Regions from separate parts of the Streptomyces sp. NPDC008121 genome, predicted to be linked through region 1. Evidence: riboswitches for the same ligand, from Rfam matches in the RefSeq annotation. Region 1 holds a riboswitch; each other region holds the start of a gene.
What was found. Region 1 has a riboswitch for cobalamin ahead of ACFZBD_RS17875 (cobalamin biosynthesis protein). Riboswitches for the same ligand answer to the same signal wherever they lie in the genome.
Positions count from the first base shown of each region.

Region 2: linked by a shared signal. The riboswitch ahead of ACFZBD_RS08280 (energy-coupling factor ABC transporter permease) and the one ahead of ACFZBD_RS17875 (cobalamin biosynthesis protein) in region 1 are both predicted to bind cobalamin.
Region 3: linked by a shared signal. The riboswitch ahead of ACFZBD_RS03235 (ABC transporter substrate-binding protein) and the one ahead of ACFZBD_RS17875 (cobalamin biosynthesis protein) in region 1 are both predicted to bind cobalamin.

Region 1 is NZ_JBIBHT010000005.1:59,388-61,638, reverse strand. It holds gene ACFZBD_RS17880 (cobyric acid synthase) at 1-364, opposite strand, end outside; gene ACFZBD_RS17875 (cobalamin biosynthesis protein) at 361-1,344, opposite strand; cobalamin riboswitch at 1,377-1,520, opposite strand; gene ACFZBD_RS17870 (hypothetical protein) at 1,632-1,853, opposite strand; gene ACFZBD_RS17865 (inorganic phosphate transporter) at 1,865-2,251, opposite strand, start outside.
Region 2 is NZ_JBIBHT010000002.1:618,037-620,287, forward strand. It holds gene dhaL (dihydroxyacetone kinase subunit DhaL) at 1-550, shown strand, start outside; gene ACFZBD_RS08275 (PTS-dependent dihydroxyacetone kinase phosphotransferase subunit DhaM) at 591-998, shown strand; cobalamin riboswitch at 1,071-1,280, shown strand; gene ACFZBD_RS08280 (energy-coupling factor ABC transporter permease) at 1,309-2,007, shown strand; gene ACFZBD_RS08285 (energy-coupling factor ABC transporter substrate-binding protein) at 2,007-2,251, shown strand, end outside.
Region 3 is NZ_JBIBHT010000001.1:742,578-744,828, reverse strand. It holds gene ACFZBD_RS03240 (hemerythrin domain-containing protein) at 349-819, shown strand; cobalamin riboswitch at 1,015-1,222, shown strand; gene ACFZBD_RS03235 (ABC transporter substrate-binding protein) at 1,452-2,251, shown strand, end outside.

The DNA of each region.
Region 1 (2,251 bases):
CCAGGCACGCGAGGACCGGCTCGAAGAGCTCCTTCTGCCGTCCCCCGTGGTAGCCGCGCGCGCTCAGCTCGCCGACCGGCTTCCCCATGAGCACGACCTGGCTGGAGCGGTCGCTGCCCGGCTTGAGCAGTACCGGGTTCATCAGCGCGGTGGGCTCCACCCGGGCGGCCTGAGCCTGCATGGCCTGCGCGCGGCCGATCTCCGCGCCCTCCCTCGTCACGAAGGAGTTCAGGGACATGTTCTGGCCCTTGAACGGCGCGACCTTCACCCCCTGACGCACCAGCCAGCGGCATATCCCCGCCGTGACGACGCTCTTGCCCGCGTCGGACGTGGTCCCGGCGACCAGCAGCCCCCCGCCCGTCATCCGTGCCTCCGCTTCCTCTGCCGCGCGCCCGCCAGGGCCCGTCCCGCCACACAGACCGCCAGCGTCAGCCAGGTCACCCGGCGCGACAGCCGTACCGCACGCTCGATGTCCGCCACCTCCACCGCCCGGCCCTCGCCGTTGAGCACGGGCCGGTGCTCCACCCGCCCGCCGTACGACAGCGTCCCGCCCAGCCGTACGCCGAGCGCGCCGGCGAACGCCGCCTCCACCGGGCCCGCGTTGGGGCTCGGGTGGGCGGCCGCGTCGGAGCGCCAGGCCCGCACCGCGCCCCGGGGGTCGCCGCCGGCGACCGTCGCGAGCAGGGCCGTCAGCCGCGCCCCCGGCCAGCCGGCGAGGTCGTCGAGCCGGGCCGAGGCCCAGCCGAAGCGGCGGTACGTCGGGGACTTGTGGCCCACCATCGCGTCCAGGGTGTTGACGGCCCGGAAGCCGACCAGCCCCGGCACGCCCGCGACCGCGCCCCAGACCAGGGCGCCGACGACGGCGTCGGAGGTGTTCTCGGCGACGGACTCCACGACCGCGCGGGCCATCGCGGGGCCGTCCAGGGCCTGCGGATCGCGGCCGCACAGATGCGGCAGCCGCTCGCGGGCCACGTCCAGGTCCCCGGCGGCCAGCGCCCCGCCGACGGCGCGGGCCTCCCGGCCCAGGGTCGTACCGCCGACGACGGCCCAGACGGAGGCGGCGGTCAGGGCGGCGGACGCGGCGGGCCGGTCGCGGACCGTACGGGCGGCGAGGGCGCCGAGCACGGCCGTACCGCCCACGCAGACGGCGGTGTGCAACGCGCCCCAGCCGCGGTGGTCGCGGCGCAGAAGGCTTTCGACGGCGCCGGCGGCCCGGCCGAAGGCGGCGACGGGGTGGCCGCGGCGGGGGTCGCCGAGGAGCAGGTCCGCGGCCAGACCGGCGGCGGCGCCGTACGCGAAGGCGCCCGGGGGCGCGGATACACCGGTGGCTCTGCGGCCAGGCATGGCGCTGTGTCCTCACTCAGGGTCCGCGCCCTGGCTCGACGTGACCGGCGGTGAGAGTTCCTGGCTCCCGGGGTTTCACCCCCGGTCACAGTGGCGGGACCGCGCCGGATTCGCACCGGACTTCCTCTTCTGCCGCCGTATTGGCCCCGAGAGTCCACCACGGGGCGCGAACGGCCGTCAACTCACCCTTGACCTGCGACAGGAGAGTGTGCGAAGCCCCACAGCGACGATGACCGGGCGGGCCGCACCCTTCGGTGCGACCCGCCCGGCGGTGGTGTGGTGAGGCGTCAGACGACGATCAGATAGATGCCGTACGTGACGGCCGCCGCGCAGAGTGCGAAGCAGGCGTACGCGCCGGTGCGCGCGAGGGCGGCGGAGCCGCCCTGGGCGGCGGCCTGCTCCTGCTTGGAGAGGCCGATGATGCCGAGGGTGAACAGGCCCACGAGGGCGACGGTCGCCACGAGGCTGACCCCGAAGACGGAGCCGAGAGCTGCCCAGTCGATCTTCATGTCGTTCGTCCTTACACCGCGGCGGAGGCCGCGGGGGCTGCCGGGTCCGTGGGGGCCGGCGAGGGGATGGTGGTCTTGAGGTCCTCGTCCGCGAAGGCGGCGACGGAGCCGGCCGGCGGCGGGGTGACGGCCGCGATGGCGGTGGTCACGACGCCCGCGGGCTCGTCGGCCAGGTCGTCGTCGGTGACGTTGTGGTGGTCGACCGGCTTGCGGCGCGAGAGCGCCCAGATGACGGCGGAGCCGGCGATCAGCAGGAGCGCGACGACGGCGATGCCCCAGGTGCCCTGCTGGGTGAGGAATTCGGCGCCGGCGGCGACCAGGCCCGCCGCCGGAAGGGTCAGACCCCAGGCGACGAACATCCGGGTCGCGGTCGACCAGCGGACGACACCGCCCTTGCG
Region 2 (2,251 bases), on a different contig from region 1:
CGCCGTCGACCGCGAGGCCGACCGCCTCACCGAACTGGACTCCGCCATCGGCGACGCCGACCACGGCTCCAACCTCAAGCGGGGCTTCGCCGCCGTCACGGAGGTTCTGGAGAAGGAGCCTCCCCCGACACCGGGCGGGGTGCTCACCACCGCCGGGCGCCGGCTGATCTCCACCGTCGGCGGGGCCTCCGGACCGCTGTACGGAACCCTTTTGCGCCGCACCGGAAAGGCGCTCGGCGACGCCGGGACGGTCACCCGCGAGACCTTCGCCGAGGCCCTGGCCGCCGGGGTCGCCGCCGTCGCCCAGCTGGGCGGTGCGCAGGTCGGCGACAAGACGATGCTGGACGCGCTCGTCCCGGCGGCCGACGCGCTGTGCGAGTCCTTCGAGGCGGCCGCGGCGGCCGCCGAACAGGGCGCGCTGGCGACCGTCCCGCTGCGGGCCCGCAAGGGCCGCGCCAGCTACCTGGGCGAACGCTCCATCGGGCATCAGGACCCCGGCGCCACCTCGTCCGCCCTGCTGATCGCCGCCCTCGCGGAGGTGGCCGCATGACCCGCCGTCGCAACGGCACCACCCGTACGGAGGTGGCCCCGTGACCGGCGGCCCGGTCGGCATCGTCCTCGTCTCGCACAGCGCCGCCGTGGCCTCCGCCGTCGCCGAACTCGCCCGGGGACTCGCGGGCGGCGGCCCCTCCGCGCCGATCGTCGCCGCGGGCGGTGACCCCGGCGGCGGCCTCGGTACGAGCTCCGAGCTGATCGCCGAGGCGGCGCGGGAAGCCGACCGGGGGGCCGGTGTCGCCCTCCTCGTCGACCTGGGCAGCGCCGTGCTGACGGTCAAGGCGCTCCTCGCCGAGGGCGACGAGCTGCCCGAGGGGTCCCGGCTTGTGGACGCCCCCTTCGTGGAGGGGGCGATCGCCGCCCTCGTCACGGCGAGCGCGGGCGGCGACCTGGACGCCGTGGAGGCGGCGGCAGCGGAGGCGTACACGTACCGAAAGGAGTGAGCGGGGGGCGCGAGAGACCCGTCACACACCGTCCGCGGAAGCCTCCGTGTTGTGATGCGCCTGGTCAACCCACTAATGTCACACCGCCTTGGTGTACGGGAAACCGGTGTGGAACCGGTGCGGCCCTCGCCACTGTGATCGGGAAGTCCGGCTCCACCCCTCGGGGAGAACCCTTCGAGGGAGCCACTGCACCGCCTCGGGAGACCGTCGCGGTGTGGGAAGGCGGAGCCGCGACGGCATGACCCGTCAGCCAGGAGACCGGCCAAGGTGCGTTGTCCATCCACGAGGTGCTGGAGAGGGTCTCCCGATCATGCATATAGCCGAGGGCTATCTACCGCCCGTGCACGCCGTCGCCTGGGGCGTCGCGTCCGCTCCCTTCGTCGTCCACGGCGTCCGTGCCCTGACCCGCGAGGTCAAGGCCAACCCCGAGTCCACCCTGCTGCTGGGCGCGTCCGGCGCGTTCACCTTCGTCCTGTCCGCCCTCAAGATTCCTTCGGTGACGGGCAGTTGCTCGCACCCCACCGGCACGGGGCTGGGGGCGATCCTGTTCCGGCCGCCGGTGATGGCGGTGCTCGGCACGATCACCCTGCTGTTCCAGGCGCTGCTCCTCGCCCACGGCGGGCTCACCACGCTCGGCGCCAACGCCTTCTCGATGGCGATCGTCGGGCCCTGGGCCGGATACGGGATCTACCGCCTGCTGCGGCGGTTCGACCTCCCGCTGATGGTGAGCGTCTTCTTCGGCGCCTTCGTCGCCGACCTCTCCACGTACTGCGTCACCAGCGTGCAGCTCGCGCTAGCCTTCCCCGACCCGGGCAGCGGTGTCATGGGCGCGCTCGCCAAGTTCGGCTCCATCTTCGCCGTCACGCAGCTGCCGCTCGCGGTCAGCGAGGGCCTGCTGACGGTGCTCGTGATGCGGCTGCTGACGCAGTCCAGCAAGGGCGATCTGACCCGTCTCGGGATTCTCCTCCCGGGCGCCCGGAAGACCGAGAAGGCGGAGGCGAACGTCTGATGAGCCGTAACGCGAAGATCAACACGTTGCTGCTGCTCGTCGTCGCGGCACTGGCCGTGTTCCCGCTGGTGCTGGGTCTCGGCGACCACAAGGAGGAGCCGTTCGCCGGCGCCGACGCCGAGGCGGAGGTGGCGATCACGGAGATCGCGCCCGACTACGAGCCGTGGTTCAGCCCGCTCTACGAGCCGCCGTCAGGCGAGGTCGAGTCGGCGCTGTTCGCGCTGCAGGCGGCCCTCGGCGCCGG
Region 3 (2,251 bases), on a different contig from region 1:
AGGTGAAGAGAGGCTCGACGCCACACGCCGCACGTGTGCTTACTCGATCGCCCGTCGCGAGGACGCCCTCGGGGGCCGTGCCCTCGGGGACCGCCGTGAAAAAGCGCAGGTTCAGCGACTGCGAGCCGCACCGCGATCATCCGCACGGACGCGACCCCAACCCGTGACACCCGACGCCAAGGAGGCGCAGGCGCGCCTGGGCGGACAGTTCACGCCGAGCCGTAACGTCCCGTGCCCGGGTGCGGTACCGTACGGGAAGCGTCGCGTGCCGGTGGCAGACTGTGTCAGGCATGGAGGCGCCGGACCGAAGGAGGTTGACGATGTACTCGTCCCACCCTTCGCTCTCGCGTGTCTGAGCGCGAGACGACCAGGCTCGTCGCCTGGAGCCAAGAACTCCGTCAGGTGCACCACCGACTGCGGGAAGCGCTGTCCGTGACCCGCGCCTCCCTCGCCGACGGCACCCCCGGTGAAGCGGCCACCCGCGAACTGCTGCTGTACTGCCACGGCTTCTGCACGGCTCTCGACGCCCACCACCAGGGCGAAGACCGCACCCTGTTCCCCGCCATCGCGGCCGCGCACCCCCAGTTGCGCCCGGTACTGCGCTCCCTTGAGCAGGACCACTCGATGATCGCCTACCTGCTCAACGGCCTCCGCGCCGCGGTCGACCGGGCCGCGCCGCCCGAGGAGCTCGACCAGCACTTCGAAGGCATCGCCGCGATCATGGAGAACCACTTCCGCTACGAGGAACGGCAACTGCTCACCGTGCTCGAGACCCTCGAGCTGGAAGCCGTACCCGGCGAGGTCCTGGGCCCGATATGAGCCGGTGAGCGGTGAATCCGCTTACGCCTCGTCAGCAGTGCCGGCACGCAGACAGTGGTCTGGGGCGACCCCCCACTGCCAACGGCGTCCCGCCCAGGGGCGACGGTCGAGCGCAGTGAAGCGGTCGCCGCAGGCTGCACCGGATGAACACTCCTTGTCATGATGGCTGCACTCGCGGTTGTGTCTGATCGCACAGAGTGTGGTCTGGCGAGGCGTGGCCGGTTCTGCGATGCTTTCGCCGAACAAGCGACGGCGGAACGAGGAAGCCGGTGAGATTCCGGCACGGTACCGCCACTGTGTAGGGGGAGCGACTCCGCCCATGGCCACCGCCCCATCAGGGGTGGGAAGGCCGGAGAAGCTGTGATCCCGAGTCAGGAGACTCACGCCGTCGCACCTCGATGTACGGGGCGGATTTCCCCAGGAGAGGCGGTGGCACTCGTGTGCCTGCGTATGTGTGAGGGCAGTTCCGCGCTGCCTGTGCTCCTCCGGAGCCGGCCTGCCCGGCGTGCCGCACGGGCTCGATCCCCCAGGTCCTGACGACCTCCTCCCTCAGCGGTTTCTTCCCGCACGCCGTATCAGGCGCACCGCCATGCCGGTGCGCCCTGGCCCACGCATGCCCTCAGGAGTCAACTTTGCCGTCCGTACGGTCCCTTGCGCCCGGTCGCCGTCAGGCTGCCGCAGCGGTCTTCCTGGCCGCCGCCCTCACACTCACCGCGTGCGGCGGCGCCTCCGGCCCGCCCGCCGATGCCAAAGCGGCAGCCGCCGGGAAGGGCTGTATCGAGGACTTCGACCCGGCCAAGGACTACTTCCCGGTCAAGTCCACGGTTAAGCACGCCGAGAACTTCACGCTCCGGTACGAGAAGAGCTACCAGGTCCTCACCGTCAAGGAGCCCTTCCCCAAGGGCAAGCCCGAGTCGTACGTCCTGGTCAAGTGCGGTGCGCCGAAGCCGGAGCTGACCGGTGAGCTGGCGTCCGCACAGCAGGTCACCGTCCCCGTCAAGAGCCTGTACTCCGCCTCCACCACCCATCTGCCGCTGCTCACCGAGACCGGCACCCTGGACGTGCTCACCGGTGTCGCGAGCGCCGTGGCCATCTCCTCCGCCGAGGTGCTCGAGCGGGTGCGGGCGGGCGAGGTCGTCGAGTACGCCAAGGACCGCACCCTCGACGCCGAAGCCGTCATCGGCGCCAAGCCGGACGTCCTGATGACCCAGGGCACCGACGACCCGCAGTACCCCAAGCTGCGCCAGGCCGGGATCGCCGTCGTCGCCAACGCCGAATGGCTGGAGCCGAGTCCGCTCGGCCGAGCCGAGTGGGTCAAGGCCATGGCCGCGCTCACCGGGGCGGAGCAGCGCGCCGGTGAGGTGTTCGACACCATCGAGGGCGACTACCGGAAGGTCGCGGCCAAGGGTGCGCAGGCCGTCGCGGCGGGCAG